DNA from 2 places in the Enterobacter pseudoroggenkampii genome. Region 1 is predicted to be linked to the other one. Evidence: riboswitches for the same ligand, from Rfam matches in the RefSeq annotation. Region 1 holds a riboswitch; the other holds the start of a gene.

Evidence for each region. Region 1 has a riboswitch for cobalamin ahead of OTG14_RS03645 (cobyrinic acid a,c-diamide synthase CobB). Riboswitches for the same ligand answer to the same signal wherever they lie in the genome.
Region 2: linked by a shared signal. The riboswitch ahead of btuB (TonB-dependent vitamin B12 receptor BtuB) and the one ahead of OTG14_RS03645 (cobyrinic acid a,c-diamide synthase CobB) in region 1 are both predicted to bind cobalamin.

The regions. Positions count from the first base shown of each region.
Region 1 covers NZ_JAPMLV010000001.1:758,048-774,117, forward strand. The annotation lists gene OTG14_RS03600 (acyclic terpene utilization AtuA family protein) at 1-315, opposite strand, end outside; gene OTG14_RS03605 (methylaspartate ammonia-lyase) at 319-1,560, opposite strand; gene OTG14_RS03610 (methylaspartate mutase subunit E) at 1,560-3,005, opposite strand; gene glmL (methylaspartate mutase accessory protein GlmL) at 3,024-4,412, opposite strand; gene glmS (methylaspartate mutase subunit S) at 4,412-4,861, opposite strand; gene cobA (uroporphyrinogen-III C-methyltransferase) at 5,380-6,150, shown strand; gene cobD (threonine-phosphate decarboxylase CobD) at 6,189-7,259, shown strand; gene OTG14_RS03635 (precorrin-2 dehydrogenase/sirohydrochlorin ferrochelatase family protein) at 7,264-7,911, shown strand; gene OTG14_RS03640 (L-threonine kinase) at 7,903-8,769, opposite strand; cobalamin riboswitch at 9,223-9,398, shown strand; gene OTG14_RS03645 (cobyrinic acid a,c-diamide synthase CobB) at 9,499-10,878, shown strand; gene cbiB (adenosylcobinamide-phosphate synthase CbiB) at 10,875-11,834, shown strand; gene OTG14_RS03655 (cobalt-precorrin-8 methylmutase) at 11,847-12,479, shown strand; gene cbiD (cobalt-precorrin-5B (C(1))-methyltransferase CbiD) at 12,476-13,615, shown strand; gene OTG14_RS03665 (cobalt-precorrin-7 (C(5))-methyltransferase) at 13,609-14,214, shown strand; gene OTG14_RS03670 (decarboxylating cobalt-precorrin-6B (C(15))-methyltransferase) at 14,204-14,773, shown strand; gene OTG14_RS03675 (cobalt-precorrin-4 methyltransferase) at 14,766-15,539, shown strand; gene cbiG (cobalt-precorrin 5A hydrolase) at 15,520-16,070, shown strand, end outside.
Region 2 covers NZ_JAPMLV010000010.1:13-16,082, reverse strand. The annotation lists gene OTG14_RS22855 (helix-turn-helix transcriptional regulator) at 1-255, opposite strand, end outside; gene ppc (phosphoenolpyruvate carboxylase) at 351-3,002, opposite strand; gene argE (acetylornithine deacetylase) at 3,274-4,425, opposite strand; gene argC (N-acetyl-gamma-glutamyl-phosphate reductase) at 4,514-5,518, shown strand; gene argB (acetylglutamate kinase) at 5,525-6,301, shown strand; gene argH (argininosuccinate lyase) at 6,379-7,752, shown strand; gene oxyR (DNA-binding transcriptional regulator OxyR) at 8,060-8,986, shown strand; gene sthA (Si-specific NAD(P)(+) transhydrogenase) at 8,960-10,360, opposite strand; gene fabR (HTH-type transcriptional repressor FabR) at 10,557-11,195, shown strand; gene OTG14_RS22810 (YijD family membrane protein) at 11,205-11,564, shown strand; gene trmA (tRNA (uridine(54)-C5)-methyltransferase TrmA) at 11,654-12,754, opposite strand; cobalamin riboswitch at 12,859-13,034, shown strand; gene btuB (TonB-dependent vitamin B12 receptor BtuB) at 13,101-14,954, shown strand; gene murI (glutamate racemase) at 14,899-15,750, shown strand.

The DNA of each region.
Region 1 (16,070 bases):
TTCCTGAGCAATCTCAAGGATTATCTGGCGGCACCACTCCAGATGAGGCGCGGCGCCGGACCCACCGGCGGTACCGATCACCACCGGAATGTTGTGCTTAACGCCAGCCACGATCATATAGCGTAGATCGCGTTTTACCCCCGCCCGGTCGGTGAAAGGCTTACCTGCCCCCAGGTAGTGGGGGCCAGGGTCGGAAGAGCCTGCGTCGACCGCAATAAGATCCGGCGACGCTTCCATGGCCTTCCGAAAGCTCTCTTCCGGGAAGCCATAGCCCAGGATAGCCGTTGGCGATAAGATCTTAAATGTACGTGCCATCTTTTAATCCTTAGTCTGCAACAGTGCGATGGTGCGGTTCATTTCGTTAAACACGATGTTAAGACCTTCATCGAAGCCCATGCCCGGTTTGATCAGCATGCGCATCGGGCGAGCGGCGAGGGCCACGTGCACGCAGGTGCGGGCGCTGATTTCCGTTTCGTTACAGGTACCGCCCTGATAGGCTTCCATGCCGTGCTTGTTGCAATACAGCACCGCATCAACGATGTTGTGAATACCGCCCAGGTCCGGGGTTTTAATCTGCACCATGTGGCAGCTGCCCGCATCGGTGAAGTCCACAATGTCCTGATAGGTGTTACACCACTCATCGGCAACGATTTTCACGCCGGAACCCAGACGCATCAGCTCGTGGGTGATGGCGGTCAGCAGGCGGATCTGATCCGGCTTGTTACCCGCATCCACCGGCCCTTCAATGTACAGCGGCAGGCCCTGGGCTTCTTTTTCGAGGCTGGCGATATAGGCGGCGCAACGTACCGGATCCATATCGAAAATCAGACCGATGGTGCCGTACACGTCAATGTGCAGCGTCGGGCGATAGCGCGGGCTGGTGCGCAGGCTCAGGATGCGGTCGGATAACCAGCGCACATACTCCCGCAGTTTTTCCCCTTTCAGGCCCAGCTTCTCTTCCACGTTGTTGATAAGCGCATGTGGCAGTACGTCAACGCCTTTGAGGATCATCTTGTCGACGGCGATATAGCGGTCGTCGCCGCTCTGACCAAATAACGGAATGGCCTCCGGAACGCACGGCAGCTGCCATTCATCACACACGACTTCCGTTTTCAGGCGGCCGGTCGCCAGTGCCGCCGCGTCGAGCAGCGCCTGCGACAGACCATAGCGTACGGCGGTATGCAGCAGATGGCCGTCTATACGCAGTTCGTCAAAGAAACGGGCATTCGTCAGGAACCGGTCAACGTCACGGCCTTCCAGCAGCGGCTTGATGTGATCGTTGAGGAACGGAATGAAGTGTTCAGCCAGGAACAGCGGATCACGACCGCCTGCCCCTGAATATTGCACCGCTGCACAATCGCCCACCGCCACCGCGCCGTTTTCCAGAATCAGCTGTACGGATACGCATTCACCCGCCTGACGAACGGACGTAAATCCAGGCGTTACCGGATTGCCGGTATAGATAAACCCGTCATGACCGGCGCCGTTTTTGATGGCCTGCTGATCGTCGAAATAGAACGAGGAGTAGCCTGCGGTGAAAAGGGCCTGCTTAATTTTCATTATGGTCTTCCTATTAATTTACTGTGGGATACCGCGTTGATGTCATCAACAACCATCTGGAATGAGGGCTTACGGCCTTCAAAACGCGCGCGCTCGGCGACGTAATCGTGATGCAGGGCGAGGATATCTTTCGGCAGCGGAACCGCACCGGCTTCCAGCACGCGAATGGCACCGGCGTTATCACGCACCGGCAGAATTTTGCCTGCGTTGCAGGAGGCAGGGGCGAACGGTACGTCCAGCACGCCCGCTTCAAACGCCAGCACCGTCCCGCGCGCGACATCGCCGTTGCCCAGTTCGAAGACTTTCTTCAGCACGGCGCGGACTTCGCTCTTAATGAGCTCGACTTCCTGCTCGACGGCGGCGCACGGCGGGAACTTCTGATCGCTGACCATGTTGAGCATCTGACGCGAGGCCTTCAGCCCCTGGGCATTTGCGGCGGCGGTCGGAATGCCGAACGCTTCGTGCGGGCTCTTGGTGATCACTTTGGTCGCCCCGGACATACCGGCAACCGCTGCGCCCCAGGAGATAATGGCAAACGCTTTCGACTCATCTTCCGGGAAGCCGCCCATCCACTGGTGGAAGACGGTACTCAGCTCGTAATCGTCAAAACCGTGGTTATGGAAATATTCGTGGGACAGCTCGCGCAGAGCCTGAATCGCGGCGATATCCTGCGTCAGGCTACCGACCTGGCCGTAGCCGACGGTAATTGACTTCACGCCCTGTTCCAGCGCCAGCAGACCTTCGATAATCGCCACCGAGTGGGACACAAACGGCGGGATCAGGGTGCCGGTCAGCGGACCAAACGGTTCACGGTTAATGCGAATGCCGTTCTCCTCGTACAGGCCCATCAGACGGTCGCAGTACTGCCAGTCGCGGATAGATTTTTCCAGAGTGACGCGCTTGGCGTACGGAATGTTGTAGGAGATACCGCCGCCTTCATAGCTGGTAAAGCCGCTGGCCATCGCGATCTCCGCCAGCAGGCGCGCATCCGGCGTGCCGTGACGTACCTGAATCGGTTTCTCCAGCGCTTCAGTCATGCGGCGGCAGGCGGCGACGCCGTGGTTGACGACCGGTAAGCCGTTAAGTTTGGAGGTGCCCGCTTCGATGGATTTTTGGATCCCTACCGCCGCCTCTTCATAGCGATTCAGACGGGTGTAGGCATCGATGGTGCTGGGCAGCAAATCGCAATCTTCCTGCAGCGTTTTGAGCAGGGCGATATGTTCATCCATCAGCGCTACGCCTGCGCGCGGCTGGCTCAGGGTTTTACCTTCCTGGTCCGCCTTCAGTAGGGCGTGAGAAAAGCGTTTTTGCTCAGGAATGGTTTGCTGGTACTTCACGCCATCTTCGAAGTTCTCAACGTCCTTGCCGGTTTGCCAGGTCTGTAAGACCTGTTGCCGCTCAGTCATGAATTCGTCATGGGTTAGCTTTTTATTTCGAAGTTCCATTCGTTGCTGCCTTAGGTTTTATAGGGTTAAACATTGAATACTGGTGCGAGCCGCCGCCTGCGGGTCCAGCCTGGCGACGTTCGCCAGCAGAGGAAGCAGACCTTTTGCATCGCGGTAATAGTCAAACTGCCCGGGTAAAAGAACGCGTCTGCTGCCGTCGTCCAGCTCGCGGTACTTCAGCCAGCGGTGAATATCGAACTGGCTGGCACGGGAGAGCCATCCCCCGGAACCCACCACTTTGCGCACGGTGGTCAGATCGCGCCCCATCTGCAAATCGACGTTGCCTACGCAGGTACAGACCTGTTTTTTGGTGCCGGCATGGCGCTCGCTGGCGTACCCCACGCACAGCCCGGCCAGCAGCGTGTCGAAATGCTTTTCTTCTTCGGTAGCAGGGAGGTAGTCCGGATGCGCGACCAGATGGCGCAGATAGCCATAGAACGCTTCCCTGCGCTGAGGCTGGTGGGTGAACACCGCGTTCACCAGTTCCTGCGTACTTTCGCCAACCACCACCGCCGAGACGCGCATGCCGAGGTCGCCCTCTACGGTGCGTTTCACAAACGGCTCAGGCACGCCGTGCAGGACGGTATCCGGGGAGAGCATGTTGGCGCTGGCGGAATAGACGTCGGTGGTGGCTCCGCCCATGTCGATCAGCATGAATTCTTTCCACGCGCTGTCGACATCACTGATCGCTTTCACCAGCTCGTAGACGGTCCACGGCGTAGGCATCGGCTCTTCGCCGGTTTCCCCGACGATAACGTCCAGCCCTTTCCCCTTCACGATGCGGGAGAGAAAGACATCGCAGATAGCCTTGCGGGCGGCATACGGATTCGGGTGATCGAGGTCAGGCAAAACGTTGTCGACCACGATCAGATCTTTGTGGCCAAGAATGGCCTGCACGTCGTCCTGAATATCGCGATTTCCGGCGTAAATAATGGCGCAGTCCAGCGTTGACGCAGCCAGCGCGCGGGCATTGGCCAGTCCGTAGCTCTCTTCGCCGCCGTCCGTACCGCCCGTGAACAGCAGAATGTCCGGCGGGGAGTCCTCCAGCGCCTGGATATCGTGACGGTTCAGTTTGTACGAGTAGTACTGGGCGATTTTGGCACCCGCTGAATGGGCGGTGACTTTGGCTGATTCCAGGGTTATTGACGGCACCAGACCCATTGCGGCAACGGCGAGCCCGCCTTTTGCCGACGACGAGTATTTCAGCGTAACGTCCCCGCTGTTCAGCAACGGTCGCGCATCGGCAACGTTTAGCACCTGGTTCAGGCTGGTAAAGAAACCCTCCGCCAGATGGTGGGTCGTCGTCGGGGTCAGAACGTGGTTGACCAACGTTAGCGCATCACCCTCCGGCGTGAAGAGCGCGGCTTTGGTCCACGTCGAACCAATGTCGACTGAGACGATTTGCATCAGAAGCCCTCTTCAAGACAGAGCTCTTCAACGCGCTGACGCTGCTGTATATCGTTCGCCATCAGCTGACAGACGTCTTCCAGGTCGTGGCTCGGAGCGAACACGCGGTTGAAACCCATCTCTTTGAATTTGGCTTCGACATCGGCGAAATCGTGCTTACCCACGACCAGGTTACCGCCAACAAAAAGCAGAATGTCGCCGATACCGCGTTCGATGCAGCGCTCGCGCAGCCCCAGGCAGTCGATGTCGCCATGGCCGTAGATGGATGAAACGACAATAGCATCAGCACCCGTTTCGATGGCCGCATCAATATATTCATCCTGGCTCACCATCACACCAAGATTGATGACGTGAAAATCATGGGAAGTAAAAACACGATCCAGAACTTTATTGCCTACCGCATGGCAGTCAGCACCAATGACGCCAATAACAAGTGTTGATTTCTTCATGGGTAATCCTCTGTAGGGCTGATAGTGAAAATAAAATGGGTATTAAAAACGGTTAATGTACATTGGGTCTGTTAATGGTTTTGGAGTGTGTTTTGAAGACGAAAGGGATGCAATTGATCTATTTTCAAAAAATCCTTCCAAAAATGATGATGGTAATGGTGTTGCATTGAAAAATGTTTTATATCAGTTACTTGTGTGCGCTTTATTTTAGGGTTGATATTTGTCTGTAAACGTCGCTGACAAAACCATTTTAATATTTGTGATCGCGCGCCTGTTTTATTGCTGAAGGCGATTTATATGTTTTTTTAAGCATGATGACCAAAGCAATAATGTCGTAATGGCAGAGGGAAGGCGGTATTCACTGTTTTATTGATATTGGTCATAAACGCCATTCGTAAAATTAAGAAAGAGTGATAAATACATCAAATTTTTGACGTGTGGAGGGGATGTATAATTCAGCACTAATTTTAATTACCCGCTTTCTTGCGTCTTTAAATATTTAATCTGAGGATATAACGATGAGTAAAGGGAAGGTTTGGCTTGTAGGGGCAGGGCCTGGCGATGCATCTTTGATTACGGTAAAAGGTTTGCACTGTATCCGCCATGCGGAGGTGATTGTTCACGATCGCCTGGTAAACCCTGAACTTCTGGCTCAGGCTCCGGCAGGCTGTCTGATTATTGATGTCGGTAAAACCCCAAGCCATCATCCGGTGCCTCAGGAACAAATCAATGCCCTGCTGGTCAAGCATGCCGGGGAAGGGCGCCAGGTGGTGCGCCTGAAAGGCGGGGACCCCTACGTTTTTGGCCGCGGGGGCGAAGAGGCCGAGCAGCTGGCGAAAGCCGGCCTGACGTTCGAAATTGTGCCGGGGATCAGTTCCGCGATTGGCGGACTGGCCTATGCCGGGATCCCGGTCACGCACCGTCATTACGCCTCCAGCTTTCATATTGTGACCGGTCATATGTGCCAGGGGAACGACCCGCAAAACTGGCATGCCCTGGCGCAAATCAACGGAACGCTGATCGTTCTGATGGGAATGACGCGGCTGACGGAAATCTGCCAGCAGCTCATCGAGGGAGGCATGTCCGCTGAAACGCCGGTAGCGGTGGTGATGTATGCCAGCCAGTCTCGTCAGCAGATCGCCAAAGGTACGCTGACCGATATCCACCTCGAGGTTGAACGTCAAAAACTGCATGCTCCGGCGCTTATCGTCATTGGTGAGGTGGTCAGCCTGCAGGAGATACTGGCGTTTACCGCATCACATATCGCGCTGAATCAGATTGTTGTCTGATGTTATCCTGACATTTTCGAAATGGACGAGTGAAACGAATGAGTGAGCATGGTGGTAACGTTCTGGAAGCGGGGCTGCAGTTGGGGATCGATCCCGAGCTGCTGGTGGACTTTAGCGCGAACATCAATCCGTTAGGGCTGCCCGATCGCGTCAGGTCGCTCATTGTGTCCCACCTGGATATCATCATGCAGTACCCGGACGTTGAATACCGCCATCTTCATCAGGCGCTGGCCACCGCCAGCCGGTGTGACTATGACCAGACGATTGCCGGGAATGGCGAAACGGAGCTGATCTATGGCCTGGTGCGAACGCTTGCCCCTCGCCGGGCGATGCTGCTGGTACCGGGCTTCGCCGAATATCGCCGGGCATTACAGCAGCAGGGTTGCGAGATAATTGACTATGCGCTGAGTGAGCAGAACGGGTTCCAGGTGGATGTTTCCATACTGGACGCCGTTCGCGCGCACAGGCCCGATTGCCTGTTTATCGCGACGCCAAACAACCCTACCGGACTCATGCCTGATGCCGGTCTTCTCGACCGGCTGGCCTCACTGTGCGAATCGCTGCAGATTGCGCTGATTGTGGATGAGGCGTTCATCGATTTTCTGCCGCAGGGCTCCACGCTGGCGCCGCGGCTGGCGGAGTCACGCTATCTTTACCTGCTGCGATCCCTGACCAAGTTTTTTGCTATTCCCGGGCTGCGTCTTGGGTATCTGCTGAGCGGCAATACGCAAACCATTCACCAGCTGAAACGCACCCGTGAGCCCTGGTCCGTGAATGCCTTCTCGGCGCTTGTGGGGCAATATTTGCTGTCGGATGAGGACTATATTGCTCGCAGCCACGCCTTTATCGCCCGGGAGCGGGATTTCCTGTGGCAGGCGATGGCGCGCTTTTCATCGCTGGCGGTCTGGAAGCCGCAGGCCAACTTTATTTTCTTCCGCTGTCTGCGTCCGGGTTTCGACCTGAAGGCGGCGCTGCTCGGCCATCACATCCTTATCCGCCACTGCGAAAACTATCCAGGGCTCGATCGCGACTACTACCGGATTGCCGTGCGTACCGAGGCGGAGAACCGCCGGTTTATTGCCGCGCTGACTCACGTTTTACAAGGCTAAGGCGATGGACTATTTCCCGATTTTTTGCAACCTGAAGGGGAAACGCTGCCTGATCGTCGGTGGCGGGCAGGTGGCGACGCATAAGGCGAAGGGGCTGCTGGCGGCCGGGGCGGTGCTGCATCTGGTTGCGCCCACCCTGACGCCGGAACTCGCCAGCCTGCACGCGAGCGGTGACATCGAGTGGTTTCCGGCGACGTTTTCGCCGCAGTATCTGCAGTCGTGCTGGCTGGTCATTGCCGCGACCAGCGATCCGCAGGTGAATCGTCAGGTCGCCGCGGCCGCCAGCGCGGAGCGTATCTTTTGCAATGTCACGGACGACCCTTCTGCTGCCACCTTTATCTCACCGGCCATAATCGACCATTCGCCGGTCATTATTGCGCTGAGCTGCGGGGGCAACGCGCCGGTGTACAGCAAGATCCTCAAAGCGCATGTCGCAGCCCACCTTCCTCCGGGCATGCGGGAAAGCGTGCGGCTGGCGGGGACGCTGCGTGAACGGATTAATCGCGCATGCGGTGACCGGGAGCGCAAGCGTGCATTTTGGGCCGCGTTCTTCCGGCATGCTCCGCTGCAGCAGGCTTTAGCGCAGGAGCACGAGCAAGAGGTCAGGCAGCAGGTCGAGTGGCTCATTCAGCACAGGCTGCTATCAGAGTAGCGTCACGCCGCCTTTTACCATCCGCAGCAGGTGTTGTTCAGGCCAGTGGCGGGTGAGCTGTTTTTTTACCAGCAGCCATTTCACATAATCGACATCGTCTTTATTTCTGTCCAGCATCAGACCCACGACGCTACCGCTGTGCGCCACGTTCACCCCGTAAATACCGCACTCCTCCACCAGTGAGAGCAGTGCGTCAAAATCCGGTTTAGGCAACAGCGTCTGGCTGGCGATGGCGCTGAGGGTGGCCGCTTCGCCCATCCGATAAGGGTTTTGCGTTATGCAGGACTCCTGGACTTTTCCCCACGCGCGTTCCAGCGCTGGCGCACCGGCCAGTAGCCCCGCCTGACGCGGGATGCGGTGGTAATCTGCCGTACGCAGCGTTTGCGGACTTTCCAGAACGAGCAGGTCGAGAGCGGGCTGGGCGTGGCAGGCGATCTGCGTGGAAGCGTCGTTATGGTCGAAAAGGGTCAACTGGCGAAACACGGTGCTGTCGGTGGGTTCGAGCGAAACGCAAAGCGTTGCCAGCGTGCTTTCGTCGAGCTGACGCCCCAGATGGTGGGCGGTGGCGACGGCGGTGGCGGCGATATCCGCGGTGCTGCTGGCCATCCCTTTGGCAACCGGGATGGTCGAGTGCACGTCAATGCGGATATCCTGGCTTAGCTGCGCCGGATAATGCCAGTGCTGCAACAATCGCTCGACCATCGCGCGCGAAAGCGGGCGTTCATCCGCCACGGGTGAGCCGTGGCTCACCTCAACGGTGCTGTACCATTCGACAGGGCAGGAGACCAGCTTCTCACTGCCCAAAATCCAGCCCTGGATAAGCTCACCGCACGACGCGGGGCACTGCGCAACAGCCACGTTTCCACCTTACTGGTCAGAAATTTCTGGAGCATAGTGTCATGAGGATATTCCTCTTACCTTGATATACCGCAAATTCCGACCTGGATAGTCTCCATATTATTTTGCGATCCTGCTGAACGCGTAATGCATCAATGAAATCACACTGACTTACGTTGAACAGCAATATTATGTTTTTACCGGGCTTTAATATCCTGATGAATTTTGATCACAATAAAATGAAAAAATATCAAGTAGTGCAATAACTTGTCATAGAACAATAAATATTGAGATTTTAAGCGTGATTATCTTTGCTTTTTATTTTTTGTGATAAAACGTTGAGTTATTGAGAAAGGTGTCAATTATTCTGGCGCCACGTTTTACTCAGCATGGTTTTCATTTGTGGTTAAGTATTTGCCTAAGGTGAATTGAAGCGCCGCAAATAGCATTGCTGTTTTGAGAACGAACTCTTTCTCATAATGTAAGCCGACAGGTTTTGCCACATTTGTGGCAGGGAAGGGGGTGACAATCCCCCGCAGCCCCCGCTGCTGTGATGCTGACGACCCCGTAATGACCACTGATCGTGAGATTGGGAAGGACGGGCGAGGAGGACGCTAAGCCAGAAGACCTGCCTGTCGGGAACGTTCAACAACTTCGGTGGGAAGTGGGTTGTACTGATGCATCATACAGTCGAAAGACTGGGACGACGTGTATCTATACCTCCCAACCACCCTGGACAGGATCGGGGTCATGGCGGCAAAGCAGTACGCGTTTGTTCTGGCAGGTACCGGAAGCGGTTGTGGTAAAACCACGGTGACGCTTGGCCTGTTGAGTCTGTTAAAACAGCGTGGATTACGCGTCCAGCCGTATAAAGTGGGCCCTGACTATCTTGATACCGGCTGGCATACCAAAGTCAGCGGCGCCTCCTCCCGCAACCTCGACAGCTTCATGCTTCCTGAGCCAATACTCAACGCGCTGTTTTGCGAGCATATGCAGCAGGCGGATATCGCGGTCATTGAAGGCGTGATGGGGCTGTATGACGGCTACGGCACCGATCCGAACTATTGCAGCACCGCCGCGATGGCAAAACAGCTGGGCTGTCCGGTGGTTCTGCTGGTGGACGGCAAGGCGGTATCTACGTCGATTGCCGCGACCGTAATGGGCTTTCAGCGGTTCGACCCTACCCTCAATATTGCCGGGGTGATTGTCAATCGCGTCAACAGCGAATCACATTATCAGCTGCTCAAAACGGCCATTGAGCACTACTGCACGCTACCCGTCCTGGGCTATGTGCCGCACGTTGAGGGCGTCGGTTTGCCCGAGCGCCATCTTGGGTTGGTCACCGCCCGGGAGTCGGCCGCAGACCCGCAGACCTGGCAAAATTTTGCCGCCATTCTCGAACGTACGCTGGATATCGAACAACTTCTCGCGCTCAGCCAGATGGCGTCGCTGCCGCAGGGCGCCTGGCCCGCGCGCCCTGACGGGGACGCCGGGCGCGGGTTAACGCTCGCGATGGCCGATGACGAGGCCTTCAACTTCTATTACCCGGATAACATCACGCTGCTTGAACGTTCCGGGGTCGACATTATCCGCTTTAGCCCGCTGCGCGATAGCCGCTTACCTGACTGCCAGATGGTCTGGCTCGGGGGCGGTTACCCGGAGCTGCATGCGGCACGGCTTGCGGAAAACACCGCGATGCTCGCCAGCCTGCGGGAGGCGCATCGTCGCGGGGTGGCGATCTACGCCGAATGCGGTGGGCTGATGTACCTCGGCAGCACGCTGGAAGATAGCGAGGGGGTTACCCACCGGATGGCCAATATTATCCCCGGCCACAGCAGGATGGGTAAACGGCTGACCCGTTTTGGCTATTGTGAGGCGCAGGCGCGCCAGCCCACGCTGCTGGCCGATAGCGGGGAGGTGCTGCGAGGGCATGAGTTTCACTATTCTGACTTCTCCCCCCAAACCCCTGCGGTACTGGCGTGCCGCAAAGTGCGTGATGGCGTGACGATGCAGGAATGGGCGGGGGGCTGGCAGGTTGGCAACACGTTCGCAAGCTACCTGCACCTCCACTTTGCCCAACGCCCCACGATGCTCAGCCGCTGGCTGACGGCGGCGAGGGGGGCGCTATGACCCTGATGGCATGGTGCGTCGCGTGGCTGCTCGATGTCATCATCGGCGACCCGCAACACTGGCCGCATCCGGTGCGCTGGATAGGCAACCTGATCAATGCGGTGCAGCGGGGTGTACGCCGCTGCTGCCATAGCGACGCGGCGTTACGCATTGGCGGCGGCGTCATGTGGCTGGCCGTCGTGGGGCTGACCTGGGGCATAGCCTGGGGCGTGCTGGCGTTCGGACGGTGGGTGCATCCCTGGCTGGGCTGGGCGATTGAGGTGTGGATGATATTTACCGTGCTGGCCGGGCGCAGTCTGGCAAACGCCGCGCGGGACGTTGAACGCCCGCTGCGGGCAGGCGACCTTGATGAAAGCCGCGAAAAGCTCTCCTGGATAGTGGGGCGCGATACCTCTCAGCTTCAGCCGGAACAGATCAACCGGGCGGTGGTGGAGACCGTCGCGGAGAACACGGTCGACGGCGTTATCGCCCCGCTGTTCTTCCTCCTGCTGGGCGGCGCGCCGCTGGCGATGGCCTATAAGGCGGTGAATACCCTCGATTCAATGGTGGGCTACAAGCATGAAAAATACCGCGCGATCGGCATGGTCAGCGCCCGTATGGATGACGTGGCGAACGCTATCCCCGCGCGCCTGAGCTGGCTCTTACTGAGCGTTGCGGCGTGGCTATGCCGCGAGGATCCCTCCCGCGCGCTGCGCGTCGGCTGGCGCGACCGCTACAACCACAGCAGCCCCAACTGCGCGTGGGCTGAAGCAACGGTTGCCGGTGCGCTGGGCATCCGGCTTGGCGGACCCAACACCTATTTTGGCCAGCGCGTGGAAAAGCCGTGGATCGGCGACGCGCTGCGCCCGATTGCGGTAGACGACATTTCCCGAACGATTCGACTGATGTGGGTTTCCTCCACCCTGGCGCTGGCGCTGTTTATCGCAGCACGCTGGCTGATGGCTGGCGCGGCCTGAGGACAAAAGACAATGCAATACATCCAGCAACCCCAGGCGATTGAAGCCAAAAGTTTCGACATCATTGGCGAAATCATTCGCGAAACGCGGCCGGAGTACCGGTTCGCCAGCCCGCTGCATGAGGCGATCGTCAAGCGGGTGATCCATACCACCGCAGATTTCGACTGGCTGGATATTCTCTGGTTTTCAGATGACGCGCTGGATCAGCTTTGCGCGGCGCTCCGTCGCCCGTCCGTTATCTATACCGATACCACGATGGCGCTCTCCGGGATCAACAAAACGCTGCTGTCCACATTCGGGGGCGAATGCCGCTGCTATATCAGCGACCCGCGGGTGGTGGCGCAGGCAAAGGCCCAGGGAATCACCCGCTCGATGGCGGCCGTGGATATCGCGGTGACGGAAGAGAGCGAGAAGATCTTCGTCTTTGGCAATGCGCCCACGGCGCTGTTTCGCCTGCTTGAGCATGATGTTGCCGTCAGCGGCGTGGTGGGCGTCCCGGTGGGGTTTGTGGGGGCGGCGGAATCGAAAGAGGCGCTGACGCACAGCCATTTGCCCGCGATTGCGGCACTCGGGCGCAAAGGCGGCAGCAATGTGGCGGCGGCGATTGTAAACGCCATGCTCTATTACCTGCAGGGGGCGCGATGAGCGATTCCACTTTCGATTCCCCGGTATGGCATAACGGGAAGGCATTACGTAAAGGCTACACCACCGGCTCCTGTGCGACCGCGGCAGCGAAAGTCGCCGCACTGATGGTGCTGCGCCAGCACCTCATTCATCAGGTCTCCATTGTGACACCCTCCGGCGTCACGCTGTGTCTGAACGTGGAATCGCCGCACATTGAAGGGCAGCAGGCGATTGCGGCCATCCGCAAAGACGGCGGTGATGACGTCGACGCCACCCACGGCATGCTGATTTTCGCCCGTGTGACGCTCAACGACAGCGGCGAGATTACGCTGGCGGGCGGCGAAGGCGTGGGGACCGTGACGCGCAAAGGCATTGGCCTGCCCATCGGCAGCGCGGCGATCAACCGCACGCCGCGTCACACCATTGAGTCCGCCGTGCGCGAGGCGATTGGCCCGACGCGCGGGGCCAACGTGGAAATCTTCGCCCCTGAAGGCGAAGAGCGGGCGCAGAAAACCTACAACTCACGCCTCGGGATCCTGGGCGGTATTTCGATCATCGGCACCACCGGCATTGTCACGCCGATGTCAGAGGAGAGCTGGAAACGCTCGCTTTCTCTGGAGCTGGAGATTAAACGCGCGGCCGGGTTGGAGCGGGTCGTGCTGGTGCCGGGCAATCATGGCGAGCGCTTTGTGCGCGAGCAGATGGGCATTGATCAAGATGTCGTGGTCACCATGAGCAACTTTGTCGGCTACATGATCGAAGAGGCGGTGCGGCTGGGGTTTCGCCAGATAGTGCTGGTCGGCCACCCCGGCAAGCTCATCAAAATTGCCGCCGGGATATTCCACACCCACAGCCATATCGCCGATGCGCGCATGGAAACGCTGGTGGCGCATCTGGCACTGCTCGGTGCGCCGCTGGAATTACTCACCGTCGTCAGCGAATGCGATACCACCGAAGCGGCGATGGAACATATCGACACCTGGGGTTTTCAGGCGCTTTACAGCCATCTCGCCGAACGGATCTGCCTGCGCGTAATGCAGATGCTGCGCTTTACCAAAAATCCGCCGACCTGTGACGCCATTCTGTTTTCCTTTGATAACCAGGTGCTGGGCAGCAACCGCCCGGTCGAGGCGATTGCCTGGGCGCTGCAATGTTAACGGTCGTAGGAATGGGGCCTGCGGGGTTGCGCCTGATGACGCCCGCCGCGCGTGAAGCGATCGATCGCGCCGATGCGCTGGTCGGCGGAAAACGCCATCTGCTGCAGTTCCCGGCGTTTTGCGGCGAGACGTTTGTCCTGGGGGCCAACATTCCGGCGCTGCTTGCCTGGGTTGAGGCGCGTCAGGAGAAAAAGGTGGTGATTGTGGCCTCCGGCGATCCGCTCTTTTACGGCATCGGATCGCGGATGGTGGCGCATTTCGGTATGGCGCGCGTGCGCATTATTCCCGGTATCAGCGCGGTGCAGTACCTGTGCGCGCAGGCGGGCATTGATATGAATGAGATGTGGCTCACCAGCAGCCATGGCCGCAACGTGAACGTTGACGAGCTGGCACGGCATCGCAAAGTGGCGATGGTCACCGATAGCCAGTATGGGCCGAAAGAGATTGCCGCGCAGCTGGTGGCGCGCGGGAAGGGCCATCGCTGGATGGTGATTGGTGAAAACCTGGCGATGGAAAATGAACGGATCCACTGGCTGCCCGTCAGTGAGGTCAGTGCCGACTATGAGATGAATGCGGTGGTGATCCTCGATGAAAGATGAACTGTTTCTGCGCGGCGAAACGGTGCCGATGACCAAAGAGGCGGTACGCGCGCTGGCCCTCACGAAGCTCGAGCTGCATCGCGCCAGCCACCTGATTGACGTCGGTGCGGGAACCGGGAGCGTGTCGATAGAGGCGGCGCTGCTGTTTCCCTCGCTGCACGTGACGGCCATAGAGCGTAACCCTGCGGCTCTGCAGCTGCTTGCGGAAAATCGCCAGCATTTTGCCTGTCGCAATATCGCGATTTTGCCGGGCGTTGCGCCCTTACCCGTGGCGGATAAGGCCGATGCGGTCTTTATGGGCGGTAGCGGCGGCCATCTGACCTCGCTTATCGACTGGTCCCTGCGCCAGCTACATCCAGGCGGACGTCTGGTGATGACGTTTATCCTGCAGGAAAACCTCACTACTGCGCTGGCCCATCTGCAGCAGATCGGCGTCCAGAACATTGATTGCCTGCAAATGCAGGTCTCCGCGCTGACCCCGCTCGGCAGCGGTCACTATTTCAAACCGAATAATCCCGTTTTTGTTATCGCCTGTCAGAAGGAAGAACACCATGTCTGAGACGTTTGATTCCCGTTGCGTGTGGTTTGTCGGTGCCGGTCCCGGTGACCGTGAGCTCATCACGCTCAAGGGCTACCGGCTGCTGCAGCAGGCGCAGGTGGTTATCTATGCCGGTTCGCTGATCAATACCGAGCTGCTGGCGTATTGCCCGCAGGGAGCCGAATGCCACGACAGCGCGGAACTCCATTTAGAACAGATAATCGACCTGATGGCGGCGGGCGTGAAGGCCGGAAAAACGGTGGTACGTTTGCAGACCGGCGATGTCTCGCTCTACGGCTCCGTTCGTGAGCAGGGCGAAGAGCTGACCAAACGCGGCATTGCCTGGCAGGTGGTGCCCGGCGTCAGCGCTTTCCTCGGCGCCGCGGCGGAGCTTGGGGTGGAATACACCGTCCCTGAAGTCTCGCAGAGCCTGATTATTACCCGCCTCGAAGGCCGCACGCCGGTGCCGGAACGTGAACAGCTGGAGTCATTTGCCAGCCATCAGACCTCCATGGCGATTTATCTCTCGGTCCAGCGTATTCACCGGGTGGCGGAACGCCTGATTGAAGGCGGTTATCCGGCCACCACGCCCGTTGCCGTCATTTATAAAGCGACCTGGCCGGAAAGCCACACCGTACGCGGCACGCTGGCGGATATCGCCGACAAAGTACGCGAGGCGGGGATCCGCAAAACGGCGCTCATTCTGGTCGGGAAGTTCCTGGGCGAGGAGTATCACTACTCAAAACTCTATGCCGCGGATTTTAGCCATGAATACCGTAAAGCCTGAGCCCATCGCGCTGTTTTGCCTGACGCCGGGCGGCGTGCGGCTGGCGAAGCGTCTGGCGGCAATGTTGCCGGTCACCTGCTTTACCAGCGAGGCCCTGCGGGAAGAGGGCTTTATCTCCTTCGACGGCGGCTTTGCCCCGGCGGTGCGCGAGGCGTTCACGCGCTACCCGGCGCTGATTTTTATCGGCGCCACCGGCATTGCGGTGCGCGTTCTGGCGCCACTCATCCACGACAAGCTGAGCGACCCGGCGGTGGTGGTGATCGACGAGCGTGGGCAGCACGTGATTAGCCTGCTTTCCGGCCATGCTGGCGGGGCGAATGCGCTGACCCGCTATCTGGCGGAAATGCTGGGGGCGGATCCGGTGATTACCACCGCCACGGACGTCAACGAGATGGCCGCGCTGGATACCCTTGCCTTCCAGCTGAATGCCCGAATGCGCGATTTCCGAACGACGGTGAAAATCGTCAACCAGATGCTGGTGAGCCATCAGCGGGTAGGGCTGTGGTGGGATGCGGAACTCGACGACGACGT
Region 2 (16,070 bases), on a different contig from region 1:
TTGTAAGAGCACATTGTCACGCTGTAACTCGATTGTAAGCTGCTGCTTACCGAAATGTATGCTCATGACGTGAGGCGCAGGATGCGTGGTTTGTCCAAAAAAAGAAAAAATCGCCTCGCTGGGGGTACCAAGGGTAATACGGAGGCAGGGATATGTGCGGGGATGCTGTTCAGCCAGCGCTGAGAAATGAATCTGACCCAGCGGTAACGTGCGGTTCACCAAGTCAGTCAAAATCTGGGTGATATCGGAATGCATAAGGAGACTACCGAAATTTGCCGGGTGGCGCTAACGCTTACCTGGCCTACTTAACGTAGGCCCGTGCAAGCGTTAGCGCCGCCGGGCATAAAGCATTAGCCGGTGTTACGCATACCCGCCGCAACGCCCGCAATCGTCACCATCAGCGCCTGTTCAACGCGCGGATCCGGCTCTTTACCTTCTTCTTCCGCCAGACGCGAACGGTGCAGCAGCTCTGCCTGCAGGACGTTCAGCGGGTCGGTGTAAATGTTACGCAGCTGAATAGACTCTGCAATCCACGGCAGGTCTGCCATCAGATGTGAGTCGTTGGCGATGTCCAGCACCACTTTGATGTCGCCTTCCAGCAGTTCGCGCAGCTCTTTACCCAGCGCCCACAGTTCAGGTTTCACCAGACGCTGGTCGTAGTATTCCGCCAGCCACAGGTCAGCTTTCGAGAAGACCATCTCCAGCATCCCCAGACGGGTAGAAAAGAACGGCCAGTCGCGGCACATGGTTTCCAGCTCGTTCTGTTTGCCGTCTTCCACCACTTTTTGCAGCGCAGCACCGGCGCCCAGCCAGGCGGGCAGCATCAGGCGGTTCTGCGTCCAGGCAAAGATCCACGGGATCGCGCGCAGAGACTCTACGCCACCGGTTGGGCGACGCTTCGCAGGACGTGAGCCCAGCGGCAGTTTACCCAGCTCCTGCTCAGGGGTGGCTGAACGGAAGTAAGGGACGAAATCTTTGTTTTCACGCACGTAGCCGCGGTACAGATCGCAGGAGATAGCCGACAGCTCGTCCATGATATGGCACCAGGAGGCTTTCGGCTCCGGCGGTGGCAGCAGGTTGGCTTCCAGGATCGCGCTGGTATAGAGCGACAGGCTGCTGATGGTCACTTCCGGCAGGCCGTATTTGAAGCGGATCATCTCGCCCTGCTCGGTGACGCGCAGGCCGCCTTTCAGGCTTCCCGGCGGCTGCGACAGCAGCGCTGCGTGCGCCGGTGCGCCGCCACGGCCAATTGAACCACCGCGTCCGTGGAACAGGGTCAGTTCAATACCGGCTTTCTCGCAGGTTTTGATCAGTGCGTCCTGCGCCTGATATTGCGCCCAGGATGCTGCCATCACGCCCGCGTCTTTCGCGGAGTCGGAATAGCCAATCATCACCATCTGTTTGCCCTGAATAAAGCCGCGGTACCAGTCGATATTCAACAGCTGGCTCATGACGTCGTTGGCATTGTTCAGGTCGTCGAGGGTCTCAAACAGCGGGGCGACCGGCAGGGCGTAGTCGATTCCCGCTTCTTTCAGCAGAAGGTGAACGCCAAGCACGTCGGACGGGGTCTTCGCCATGGAGATCACATAGGCGGCCACCGATCCTTTCGGCGCATCAACGATCGCTTTACAGGTGTTGAGCACTTCGCGGGTTTCGTTGCTTGGCTCCCAGTTGCGCGGCAGCAGAGGGCGCTTCGAGTTCAGCTCGCGGATCAGGAACGCCTGCTTGTCAGCTTCGGACCAGCTTTCATAATCGCCGATGCCGAGATAGCGGGTCAGCTCGCCCAGCGCTTCGGTATGACGGGTACTTTCCTGACGTACGTCGATACGCACCAGCGGCACGCCGAAACACTTCACGCGACGCAGGGTGTCGAGCAGTTCGCCGTTAGCGATGATACCCATCCCGCAGGCCTGCAGTGATTTATAACAGGCGTAAAGCGGCTCCCAGAGCTGTTCGTTCTGGCTGAGCAGGCCTTCTGGTTTTGGCAGGCGCTGGCCTTTCAGGCGTGCTTCCAGCCAGGCCTGAGTGGCCATCAGCTGACCACGCAGCTTTTTCATCAGGAAACGGTACGGCTCGCTGGCGCCTTCTTCGCCGGCGAGCGCGCGCAGTTCTGGCGTCGCTTCAACCATCGACAGCTCGGAGATCAATACCTGAATATCTTTCAGGAACAGATCGGTCGCTTTCCAGCGGCTCAGCAGCAGGACGTGGCGGGTGATTTCCGCGGTCACGTTCGGGTTGCCGTCGCGGTCACCGCCCATCCAGGAGGTGAAGCGCACCGGAACAAAATCAACCGGCAGGCGGTAGCCGAGGTTCTCTTCCAGCTGTTCGTTCAGCTCGCGCAGGTAGTTCGGTACCCCTTCCCACAGGCTGTTTTCCACCACCGCAAAACCCCATTTGGCTTCGTCGACCGGGCTTGGGCGATGCTTACGAATTTCATCGGTGTGCCAGGACTGGGCAATCAGCTGGCGCAGACGGCGCATCAGCTGGTTGCGTTCGTAGTCGGCAATGTCTTTGTTATCCAGCTGCTTGAGGCAGTTGTTCACTTCCACCATTTTGTGGATCAGAGTGCGACGGGTAATTTCGGTTGGGTGTGCGGTCAGCACCAACTCCAGCGAAAGCGACTCCACCGCTTTTTTGATGGTGGCTTCGTTGAGGTCTGGCTGGTCTTTCAGTTTACGAAGGGTGCGGGCAATGACTTCCGGGTTGCTGGCCGCTTCGCCGTTTGGCGAAATGCTGTGGTATTGCTCAGCGGTGTTGGCCAGGTTCAGGAACTGGCTGAATGCGCGTGCAACGGGCAGCAGCTCATCGTTAGAGAGGTTCTGCAAGGTGGTGAGCAGCTCCTGACGACTGGCCTCGTTACCGGCGCGGGAAGATTTAGACAGCTTGCGGATGGTTTCAACGCGGTCGAGGATGTTCTCCCCCAACGCATCTTTGATGGTATCTCCAAGCACTTTGCCGAGCATACTGACATTACTACGCAACGCGGAATATTGTTCGTTCATAAAAACCCAGTCACCCCATCATTTTTGTTTATGCCCAGGCGAAAATCTTCTGGACATTATTTTGTCATCTCCCTTTATAAAGCCACGTAAAACCCCCGTCGTCAATTGCTGCGAAAACGGTTCAGCAAACGAATAAATGCGGGCAATTTACGAAATTTAATTCGCATTGCGTCAGATAAGAGATGCTTATGGGAATGTGACGGAGATCATGCGATTTGTTGCCCTCACCCTAACCCTCTCCCACAGGGAGAGGGGACTCTTCGGTATGGTTTTAATGCCAGCAGAAGTGATGCACAACCTGGGTAATCAGTTCGCGGGTGGGTTTGATAAAGCGGGTTTCCAGATATTCATCCGGCTGGTGGGCCTGGTTGATGGAGCCAGGGCCAAGGACCAGGGTAGGGCACAGCGTCTGAATAAACGGCGCTTCGGTGCAGTAGTTCACCACGTCGGTTTTCTCACCGAGCAGTTTTTCCACAACTTCAACCAGCTGATGGTCCGGCGGGCATTCGTAACCCGGGATCGGTGGGTGCAGCTCGGAGACCGTCAGACGGCCCGGCCAGCGCTCGCTCACCGGGGCCAGCGCCTCATTCAACAGGCCGTCAAGATCGCTCAGGGTCATGCCCGGCAGCGGGCGGATATCCATGTGCAGTTCGCAGCAGGCGCAGATACGGTTGGAGGCATCACCCCCGTGCAGGCTGCCGAGGTTCAGCGTCGGATACGGCACGGTGAACGCCTCGTAGTGATAGCGTTCTTTCAGATCGTCGCGCAGGGTCATGATGCGGCCGATGGCGTCATGCATCAGCTCGATGGCGTTCACGCCGCGCGCCGGATCGCTGGAGTGGCCGGACTGGCCCAGCACGCGCACGGCGGTAGAAATATGGCCTTTGTGCGCGCGGATCGGCTGCAGCGACGTTGGCTCACCGATAATGGCGCAATCCGGGCGAATCGAGGTGTTTTCAGAGAAGTAGCGCGCCCCCGCCATGCTGGTTTCTTCATCGGCGGTCGCCAGAATGTAGAGCGGTTTTTTCAGCTTCGTCACGTCCACATCACGCAGCGCGTCGAGGATAAAGGCGAAGAAGCCTTTCATGTCGGCGGTGCCCAGACCGTAGAGCTTGTTGTCGTGCTCGGTCAGGGTGAACGGATCGCGCGTCCAGCGGCCATCATCAAACGGCACGGTGTCGGTATGACCGGCCAGCAGCAGGCCGCCCGCACCGGTTCCGGTGCTGGCGAGCAGGTTAAATTTGTGGCGAGTGCCGGGGACGGGCTGAACCTCAACGTTAAACCCAAGATCGCTAAACCAACCCGCCAGCAGATTGATTAAAGACTCATTGCTCTGATCCAGCGCTTCTTCCGTTGCGCTGATAGACGGTGTGGCAATCAGGGCGCGGTAGATCTCGATAAATGGCGGTAAGTTCATTTTCATTGTTGACACACCTTAGGTCGTGATAGTATCAATATTCATGCAATAAATGTGAATAAAAATACATTAACGTTGAGCATAAAGGAACCCGATGTTGAATACGCTGATTGTAGGCGCTAGCGGTTATGCGGGCGCAGAGCTTGTAAGCTACGTGAATCGCCATCCACATATGACCATAACCGCTTTGACCGTGTCAGCGCAAAGCAATGATGCAGGAAAGTTAATTTCCGATTTGCATCCGCAGCTTAAGGGCCTGGTCGATCTGCCGCTACAGCCCATGTCTGACATCAGCGAGTTTACCGACGGCGTCGACGTGGTGTTTTTAGCCACCGCGCATGAGGTCAGCCACGACCTGGCGCCGCAGTTTCTGGCGGCCGGCTGCGTGGTCTTCGACCTCTCCGGCGCGTTCCGCGTTAACGACGGCGCGTTCTACGAAAAATATTACGGTTTCACCCATCAGCACCCTGATCTGCTTGAAAAAGCGGTGTACGGCCTGGCGGAGTGGAGCGCAGATAAACTGAAAGAAGCGGACCTGATTGCCGTTCCGGGCTGCTACCCGACGGCGGCGCAGCTTTCCCTGAAGCCGCTGATCGACGCGGGCCTGCTGGATCTGAACCAGTGGCCGGTGATCAACGCCACCAGCGGCGTGAGCGGTGCAGGGCGTAAGGCGGCAATCTCCAATAGCTTCTGCGAAGTGAGCCTTCAGCCGTATGGCGTGTTTAATCACCGTCATCACCCTGAAATCACGACGCATCTGGGCGCGGACGTCATTTTCACCCCGCACCTGGGCAGCTTCCCGCGTGGGATCCTCGAAACCATCACCTGTCGCCTGAAACCGGGCGTGACCAAAGAGCAGGTGAGCGAGGTCTTCACGCAGGCGTATGCGGATAAACCGCTGGTGCGCCTGTACGACAAAGGCGTGCCGGCGCTGAAAAACGTGGTCGGTCTGCCGTTCTGCGATATCGGCTTTGCCGTTCAGGGTGAGCATCTCATCGTGGTGGCCGCAGAAGATAACTTACTGAAAGGCGCTGCCGCACAGGCAATGCAGTGTGCAAATATTCGTTTCGGTTTCCCGGAAACGCAGGCTCTTATTTAAGGTGTGATGATGAACCCATTAATTATCAAACTCGGTGGTGTACTGCTGGACAGCGAAGAAGCGCTGGAGCGTCTGTTTACCGCGCTGGTGAACTATCGCGAATCACATCAACGTCCGCTGGTGATTGTGCACGGCGGTGGCTGTGTGGTGGATGAGTTGATGAAAGGGCTCAACCTGCCGGTGAAAAAGAAGAACGGCCTGCGCGTGACGCCTGCGGATCAGATTGACATCATTACCGGCGCGCTGGCGGGTACGGCGAACAAAACGCTGCTGGCGTGGGCGAAGAAACACCATATTGCGTCCGTGGGCCTCTATCTGGGCGATGGCGACAGCGTAAAAGTGACCCAGCTCGACGAAGAACTCGGCCACGTTGGACTGGCGCAGCCAGGTTCGCCTAAGCTGATTAACACGCTGCTGGAAGGCGGTTTCCTGCCGGTGGTGAGCTCCATCGGCGTGACCGAAGAGGGCGAGCTGATGAACGTTAACGCTGACCAGGCGGCGACCGCGCTGGCGGCAACGCTGGGTGCGGACCTGATCCTGCTCTCCGACGTGAGCGGCATTCTGGACGGTAAAGGTCAGCGCATCGCGGAAATGACGGCTGAGAAAGCCGAGCAGCTGATTGCTCAGGGCATTATTACCGACGGCATGATCGTCAAAGTGAACGCCGCGCTGGATGCGGCACGCACGCTCGGCCGCCCGGTGGATATCGCCTCATGGCGTCACGCGGAGCAGCTTCCGGCGCTGTTTAACGGCACGCCGATTGGCACGCGTATTTTAGCGTAATCGATTTAATGTTTTGTAGGCCCGGTAAGCGCAGCGCCACCGGGCAATGAAATTCAAAGATATTAAGGAAGCATGTTATGGCACTTTGGGGTGGGCGTTTTACACAGGCAGCGGATCAGCGGTTCAAACAGTTCAACGACTCTTTACGCTTCGACTACCGCCTGGCCGAACAGGATATTGTCGGCTCTGTGGCCTGGTCCAAAGCGCTGGTAACGGTAGGCGTACTGACCGCAGACGAACAATTACAGCTGGAAGAAGCGCTGAACAATCTGCTGGAAGAGGTGCGTCTGGATCCGCAGCAAATCCTGCAGAGCGATGCCGAAGATATTCACAGCTGGGTGGAAGGCAAACTGATCGACAAAGTCGGCCAGCTGGGTAAAAAGCTGCACACCGGGCGCAGCCGTAACGACCAGGTCGCCACCGACCTGAAGCTGTGGTGTAAAGATACCGTCGGCGAACTGCTGGCGGCCAACCGTCAGCTGCAGAGCGCGCTGGTGGAAACCGCGCAGAACAACCAGGACGCGGTGATGCCGGGTTATACCCACCTGCAGCGCGCGCAGCCGGTGACCTTTGCGCACTGGTGTCTGGCCTACGTTGAGATGCTGGCGCGTGATGAAAGCCGTCTGCAGGATACCCTGAAACGTCTGGACGTCAGCCCGCTGGGCAGCGGCGCGCTGGCGGGTACCGCTTACGAAATCGACCGTGAACAGCTGGCAGGCTGGCTGGGCTTTGCCTCCGCCACCCGTAACAGCCTGGACAGCGTCTCTGACCGCGACCACGTGCTGGAGCTGCTCTCCAATGCGTCTATCGGGATGGTTCACCTCTCGCGCTTTGCCGAAGACCTTATCTTCTTCAACTCCGGTGAAGCCGGGTTCGTCGAGCTGTCCGACCGCGTGACCTCAGGTTCATCCCTGATGCCGCAGAAGAAAAACCCGGACGCGCTCGAGCTGATCCGCGGCAAATGTGGCCGCGTGCAGGGTGCGCTGACCGGCATGATGATGACTCTGAAAGGGCTGCCGCTGGCGTACAACAAAGACATGCAGGAAGACAAAGAAGGGCTGTTCGACGCGCTCGACACCTGGCTGGACTGCCTGCACATGGGCGCGCTGGTGCTGGACGGCATTCAGGTGAAACGTCCGCGCTGCCAGGAAGCGGCGCAGCAGGGCTATGCGAACTCTACCGAACTGGCGGATTATCTGGTGGCGAAGGGCGTACCGTTCCGTGAAGCGCACCATATTGTCGGTGAAGCGGTTGTGGAAGCCATTCGTCAGGGTAAACCGCTGGAGGATCTGGCGCTGGCCGATCTGCAGAAGTTCAGCGCGGTTATCGGGGATGATGTGTATCCGATTCTGGCGCTGCAGTCCTGTCTGGACAAGCGTGCCGCGAAAGGCGGCGTGTCGCCGAAGCAGGTGGCGCAGGCGATTGCGGATGCGAAAAACCGGCTGGTTTGAACCGTGCGGGCTGGTGCCCTCACCCCGGCCCTCTCCCACAGGGAGAGGGAGAAAAACGGAGCCTGGCTTAGCGCTGGGCTTTTTTTTTACGCAAAAAAAAAGCGGACCACGGGGTCCGCAAAAGTTCACGTTGGCTTTAGTTGTTCGAGTTTTGAGAGAAACTCGCTGACGGTGCGGGGACGTCAAGGGTCAAACACGTGCCGCCTCGTCTATGTGGTGTATTATTCAACAGAATGCTTGATAGGGATAATCGTTCGTTGCTATGCTATCTATCGCCATGAACTATCGTGGCGACGGAGGATGAATAATGAATATTCGTGATCTTGAATACCTGGTAGCGTTAGCCGAGCATCGTCACTTTCGCCGCGCGGCAGATTCCTGTCACGTCAGCCAGCCCACGCTGAGTGGCCAGATCCGCAAGCTGGAAGACGAGCTGGGCGTGATGCTGCTGGAGCGCACCAGTCGTAAGGTTCTGTTCACACAGGCAGGTCTTCTGCTGGTGGATCAGGCGCGCACCGTGCTGCGCGAGGTCAAAGTGCTCAAGGAAATGGCAAGCCAGCAGGGGGAGGCGATGTCCGGCCCGCTGCATATTGGCCTGATCCCAACCGTTGGCCCGTACCTGTTGCCGCACATCATTCCGATGCTGCACCAGACGTTCCCGAAACTCGAAATGTACCTGCACGAAGCGCAAACCCATCAGCTGCTGGCGCAGTTAGATAGCGGCAAGCTCGACTGCGCCATTCTGGCACTGGTAAAAGAGAGTGAAGCCTTTATTGAAGTGCCGCTGTTCGATGAGCCGATGATGCTGGCGATCTATGAAGATCACCCGTGGGCGAACCGCGATCGCGTGCCGATGGCCGATCTGGCGGGTGAAAAGCTGCTGATGCTGGAAGATGGCCACTGCCTGCGCGACCAGGCGATGGGCTTCTGCTTCGAAGCGGGTGCGGATGAGGATACCCATTTCCGCGCAACAAGCCTGGAAACGCTGCGTAACATGGTCGCGGCGGGAAGCGGTATAACGCTGCTGCCTGCGCTGGCCGTGCCGCGCGAGCGTAAGCGTGATGGCGTGGTCTATTTGCCGTGCATCAAGCCGGAGCCGCGTCGCACTATCGGCCTGGTATATCGTCCGGGTTCACCGCTGCGCAGCCGCTATGAGCAGCTGGCAGAGGCCATCCGTGGTTCGATGGATGGCCATTTCGACAGCGCGTTAAAACAGGCGGTTCAGGCCGTTTAGGGCCGCTACCCGGTAGGCTTCCGCCATGGTCGGGTAATTAAAGGTGGTGTTAACGAAGTACTCAATGGTGTTACCACCACCTTTCTGCTCCATTATCGCCTGGCCGATATGAATGATTTCCGCGGCGCGTTCACCAAAGCAGTGAATCCCGAGGATCTCTTTCGTCTCGCGATGGAACAGAATTTTCAGCGTACCCACGCTCATCCCCACGATTTGCGCCCGCGCCAGATGTTTAAACTGCGCACGACCCACCTCGTAAGGCACCTTCATAGACGTCAGCTGCTGCTCGGTTTTCCCTACGGAACTGATTTCCGGGATGGTGTAGATGCCCGTCGGGATATCTTCAATCAGATGCGCCGTCGCTTCGCCTTTCACCAGCGCCTGAGCCGCAATGCGTCCCTGGTCGTAAGCGGCTGAGGCCAGGCTTGGGTAGCCAATCACGTCGCCGACCGCATAAACGTGCGGCAGGGCGGTCTGATACATGCTGTTGACCTTCAGCTGACCGCGGCTGTCGGTCTCGAGTCCGATAATTTCCAGCTGCAGGGAATCGGTGTTGCCGGTACGGCCGTTGGCGTACAGCAGGCAGTCTGCTTTCAGCTTCTTGCCGGACTTCAGGTGCATGATCACCCCGTCGTCGCAGCCTTCGATCTTCTCGTACTCTTCGTTGTGGCGAATGACCACGCCGCTGTTCCAGAAGTGGTAGGAGAGCGAATCTGACATCTCCTGATCGAGGAACGCCAGCAGGCGGTCGCGGGTGTTGATCAGGTCAACTTTGACGTCCATTCCTCGGAAGATCGACGCATATTCGCAGCCGATGACCCCTGCGCCATAGATAATGACGTGGCGGGGTTCATGGTGCAGGCTCAGAATCGAGTCGCTGTCGTAGACGCGCGGGTGCGAGAAGTCCACGTCGGCCGGATGGTATGGGCGTGAACCGCAGGCAATTACAAATTTTTCAGCGGTAATAGTTTCAACCGACCCGTCGTGGCATTCGAGCGCCAGGGTGTGTTCATCCACAAAATGCGCGTTGCCCTGCAAAATTTCGCAGTGGTTACGCTCATAAAACCCCTGACGCATACGCGTCTGCTGGTTAATGACGGTATCCGCGTGATTCAGGATGTCGGCAAAAGATGAACGAAGAAGTCGGGAATGGTCGCTGTAAAGAGGGTTCTGGTTAAATTCGATAATGCGGCTAACGGCGTGGCGGAGGGCTTTCGAAGGGATGGTGCCCCAGTGGGTGCAACCGCCGCCGACATTATGGTAGCGCTCGATGACCGCTACTCTGGCTCCCTGTTTCACCAGACCCATAGCAGCGCCTTCGCCGCCGGGGCCGGAACCAATAACTATTGCGTCGTAATCGTAGGAATGTGGCATGGCAAGGCTTACCTGTTCTTATACATAAAAGCAACAGAATCATAACATCATTGCCAGAGTAACCCAATTATCGTTGTGCTTTTTTCCGGCAGTGGAGCACAAACCGCACGTAAACAATCATTCACAAAGCCAGGCAAACAGATTAATTTTATTCTCTGGTATAGTGCCATCAGGCCTTTGGAAGGATTCAACTATCGTGATGGGCGTAAGAGCACAACAAAAAGAGAAAACCCGGCGTTCGCTGGTGGAAGCCGCATTCAGTCAACTGAGTGCCGAGCGGAGTTTTGCCAGTTTGAGCCTGCGCGAAGTCGCACGCGAGGCCGGGATTGCGCCAACGTCCTTCTATCGTCACTTCCGTGATGTGGATGAACTGGGCCTGACCATGGTCGACGAGAGCGGCCTGATGCTGCGTCAGCTGATGCGCCAGGCGCGTCAGCGTATCGCCAAAGGGGGCAGCGTGATCCGCACCTCCGTATCGACCTTTATGGAATTTATCGGCAACAATCCCAACGCGTTTCGTCTGCTTCTGCGCGAGCGTTCGGGCACATCGGCAGCGTTTCGTGCCGCCGTCGCGCGCGAAATTCAGCACTTCATCGCGGAACTTGCCGACTATCTTGAACTCGAAAACCATATGCCGCGTGCGTTTACTGAAGCACAGGCCGAGGCGATGGTGACGATTGTATTCAGCGCGGGTGCCGAAGCGCTGGACGTCAGCATTGAACAACGCAAGCAGCTCGAAGAGCGACTGGTATTACAGCTCAGGATGATCTCCAAAGGCGCGTACTACTGGTATCGCCGTGAACAAGAGAAACTGGCACATCAAACCGAAGAGTGAAGGTGAGTAATGAAACAGTCAGGTCAGGATAAAGGGACGCTGTTGCTGGCATTGATCGCTGGCTTATCCATTAATGGTACGTTTGCCGCTATTTTTAGCTCAATCGTGCCGTTTTCGATTTTCCCGCTTATTGCGCTGGTGCTGACGGTGTACTGCCTGCATCAACGTTACCTGAACCGCACCATGCCGGTGGGGTTACCGGGGCTGGCCGCCGCCTGCTTTATTCTGGGCGTATTGCTGTACAGCACCGTGGTTCGCGCGGAATATCCGGATATCGGCTCTAACTTCTTCCCTGCGGTACTGTCTGTGGCGCTGGTGTTCTGGATTGGCTCGCGCATGCGTAGCCGTAAGAGCCAGTTACCAGAGTAAAGGGTTTTGTCATTGTAGGCCGGATAAGCGAAGCGTCATCCGGCTTTTTTGGCAGGTGGCGCTTCGCTTACCTGCCCTACAAGGCCACATTACTTCGCCGTGAGCAGTACACCGCACTCCATATGGTGCGTATACGGGAACTGATCGAACAGCGCCAGACGTTCAATATTGTGCGTCTGGCCTAATGTTTCGAGATTCTTGCACAGCGTCTCCGGGTTACAGGAGATGTACAAAATACGCGGGTACGCCTGCACCATCTTCTCTGTTTCGCTGTCCAGGCCACTGCGCGGCGGGTCGACAAAAATCGTCTCACACTGGTAGCTCTTCAGATCGATCCCTTCCAGGCGGTTAAACTGGCGAACGCCGTTCATGGCCTGGGTAAACTCTTCAGCGGCCATGCGAATGATCTGCACGTTGTCGATATGGTTAGCGGCAATGTTGTACTGCGCGGCGGCCACCGACGGCTTGGCGATTTCCGTTGCCAGCACGCGATCGAAGTTACGCGCCAGCGCCAGCGAGAAGTTGCCGTTACCGCAGTAGAGCTCAAGCAGATCGCCCGTTGACCCTTCCGTCGCCTTCAGCGCCCACTCCAGCATCTGCACGTTCATCGCGGCGTTCGGCTGGGTGAAGCTGTTCTCGACCTGACGGTAAACCATCTCTCTACCCGCTACCGGCAGGCGCTCGTCGATGTAGTCCTGATCCAGCATGATTTTGGTTTTGGTCGCGCGGCCAATCAGGTGAACGTTGATGTTCTGCGCACGCAGCGCATCGCGTAGCGCTTCCGCCTGCTCGCGCCACTCGTCGTTAAGCGCTTTGTGATACAGCAGAGAGACAATCGCCTGATTGCTTTGCGTGGTCAGGTAGTCAATCTGGAAAAGCTTGTTACGCAGTACCGGATTGTTACGCACACCGTCCATTATCAGCGTCATTAACTGGTTAATGAGCTCGCTCGCCGCCGGAAAGCTGTCCACGCGGATACGGGATTTTGTCTGCTGATCGAAAATGATGTGGTACAGGTCGTCACCGTCGTGCCAGATGCGGAACTCGGCGCGCATGCGGTAGTGGCTGACAGGAGAGCGGAACACCTCGGGAACGGGCGCGTTGAAAGGCGTCATCATACTTTGCAGGCGGACAACTTTCTCTGCCAGCTGCGCGTCGTACTGTTCTGTCGGGAGGTGTTCTGGGGTCATGATGCGTCCTGAGTGATAAAGAATTACGCGGCGATTGTAGGCATTGTTCAGGGGATGTCCAGATTTAATGGCCAATAGCTGTCTGGACATCCATACGTGTCTAATTGTAGCATTCTGTTTCCGGTCTCCTGAGAGTGAAAAGGGAATCCAGTGTAAATCTGGAGCTGACGCGCAGCGGTAAAGACTGGCGGGATGAGCGTTGTAGACACTGTGTAAATGGGAAGTCTTCATCCTTATATAGCCACCTAGCCCGAAGACCTGCCGGGATCACGTCGCATTTGGTTTCATCATCGCGTGCTATCGATGAGGCCTGCGGCATCCTTCTTATATTGTGGATGCTTTAACAATGATTAAAAAAGTATCGCTGTTGACGGCGTTGTCCGTCACGGCATTTTCGGGCTGGGCGCAGGACAGCGCCGACTCGTTGGTGGTGACGGCAAATCGTTTTGAACAACCGGCAAAAACTGTTCTGGCACCGACGTCCGTCGTGACGCGTGAAGACATTGAGCGCTGGCAGGCAAAGAGCGTGGTGGAAATCATGTCACGTCTGCCTGGTGTGGATATCGCGCAAAGCGGTGGAATGGGTTCGAACTCTTCGACTTTTATTCGCGGAACGGAATCTCGCCATGTGCTGGTGCTGGTTGACGGTATTCCTTTGAATAACGCCGGGATCAGCAACGTTCCCGATCTGAGCCAAATCCCGACCTCGCTGATTCAGCGTATTGAGTACATCCGTGGTCCGCGTTCAGCCCTGTATGGCTCCGACGCGATTGGTGGCGTGATTAACATCATTACCGGACGTGATAAGCCGGGTGCAGAAATCTCAGCGGGCGTTGGCTCTAAGGGATATCAGACCTATGATGGCGCCTTCCAGCAGGTGCTGGATAAAACCAAAATCACCATGGCCGGTAACTACACCTATACCCGGGGTTTTGACATCGCTGCAAAAGATGCGCCGCGCCAGCCTGACCGCGATGGCTTTATGAGTAAATCGCTGTACGGCTCCGTGGAACAGCAGATTACCGACAGCGTGAGCGGCTTCTTCCGTGGCTTTGGTTATGACAACCGCACCGCGTATGACGGTTACGATCACTACGACGCCAACTTTATGGTGGATGGACGACCTGATACTCGCCAGCTCTACAGCCAGAACTGGGATACCGGTCTGCGTTACAACCAGGGGATTTTCCAGTCACAGCTGGTGGCGGGTTACGGTCGCAGTAAAGATCAGAACTATGATCCGAAGAAAGGGCGTTACGCTGATTCCGCCACCATGGATGACGTGAAGCAGTACACCACCCAATGGCTCAACACCGTAGAAGTCGGTCACGGCAACATTGGCGCAGGTCTGGACTGGCAAAAGCAGAAGACCCAGGCTGGAACGGGCTATCTGGAGAAAGGTTACGAGCAACGCAATACCGGCGTGTTTGTTTCGGCGATGCAGCAGTTCAGCAGCGTGACGCTTGAAGCGGCGGCGCGTAATGACGACAACTCCAACTTTGGTAACCATGGAACATGGCAAACCAGCGCAGCGTGGGAGTTTGTGGAGGGCTATCGCGTCATTGCCTCCTACGGTACCGCTTTTAAAGCACCGACCATGAGCCAAATCCACAGTGCCTCTTACGGTAATCCGGACCTTAAACCGGAGGAGAGTAAGCAGTGGGAAGGGGGCTTTGAAGGCCTGACGGGACCGGTCAACTGGCGTATCACCGGTTATCGCAATGACATTGATAATCTTATTAGCAGCGATCCGCATACGTATCGTTACTACAACGTTGACGAAGCACGTATTAAAGGTGTGGAAGCGACGGCACAGTTCGATACTGGCCCGGTCGGACATCAGATTTCCTATGATTATGTCGACCCGCGTAATGCCAAAACCAACGAAGTACTGGCCCGTCGTTCTAAGCAGCAGGTTAAGTACCAGCTTGACTGGCAGGTATGGGATCTCGACTGGAACCTTGCCTACCGTTATCTGGGCACCCGCTATGATGTCGCGATTGATCCAGACACCTATTCGTCAGAACGCGTGAAAATGGGCGGTGTCAGTCTGTGGGATGTCGCAGTTTCGTATCCTGTCACCTCACATCTCACAGTTCGTGGTAAAATAGCCAATCTGTTCGATAAAGATTACGAGACAGTTTATGGCTACCAAACTGCAGGACGGGAATACACCTTGTCTGGCAGCTACACCTTCTAATCCGCGTCCCACCGTGCTGGTGTTTGATTCCGGCGTCGGTGGGCTTTCGGTCTATGATGAGATTCGGCATCTTCTGCCGGATCTCCATTACATCTACGCCTTCGATAACGTCGCTTTCCCGTACGGGGAAAAGAGCGAAGATTTTATTGTTGAGCGTGTGGTGGAAATCGTCACTGCGGTACAAAAGCGCTATCCCCTTGCGCTGGCCGTCATCGCCTGTAATACGGCGAGCACCGTTTCTCTTCCCGCCCTGCGTGAAAAATTCCAGTTCCCGGTTGTGGGCGTCGTTCCTGCAATAAAGCCTGCCGCGCGTCTGACGGCGAACGGCATTGTGGGCTTGCTGGCCACGCGAGGTACGGTAAAGCGTCCTTATACCCGCGAGCTGATCGACCGTTTTGCAAACGAATGCCAGATAGCGATGCTGGGTTCGGCTGAGCTGGTGGAGATGGCTGAAGCGAAGCTGCATGGCAAGGCGGTATCACTCGAGGAGCTGCGTCGTATTCTACGTCCGTGGCTGCGAATGCCCGAACCTCCGGATACCGTTGTGCTGGGCTGTACCCACTTCCCGCTATTACAGGAAGAGCTATTGGAGGTGCTGCCGGAGGGGACGCGCCTGGTGGATTCCGGTGCGGCTATTGCCCGTCGTACGGCCTGGTTGCTGGAGCATGAAGCGCCGGATGCGAAATCTACCGATGCGAATATCGCGTTTTGTATGGCTATCACGAAAGAGACTGAGCAACTTTTACCCGTTTTACGCCGTTATGGCTTTGAAACGCTCGAAAAACTGGCGCTGTAGCACGGTTTTGAGCAAAAAAGAGACGGTTGAAAGTTTTTTTTAAAAGAGGGGTTGTCAACGTCTGAGAACTCCCTATAATGCGCCTCCACTGACACGGAACAACGGCTTACAGGCCGCCGGGTTAGCGGGGTTCAGAGATGAACGCCAGCAGAGAAAAGCGAAAATAATCACTTGACTCTGAATGAGGAAAACGTAATATACGGGACCTCGCAACGGTGAGCTTAACGCCGCGTTGCAACTGCTCTTTAACAATTTATCAGACAATCTGTGTGGGCACTCAAAGTGACATGGATTCTTAACGTCCTCGGACGAAAAATGAA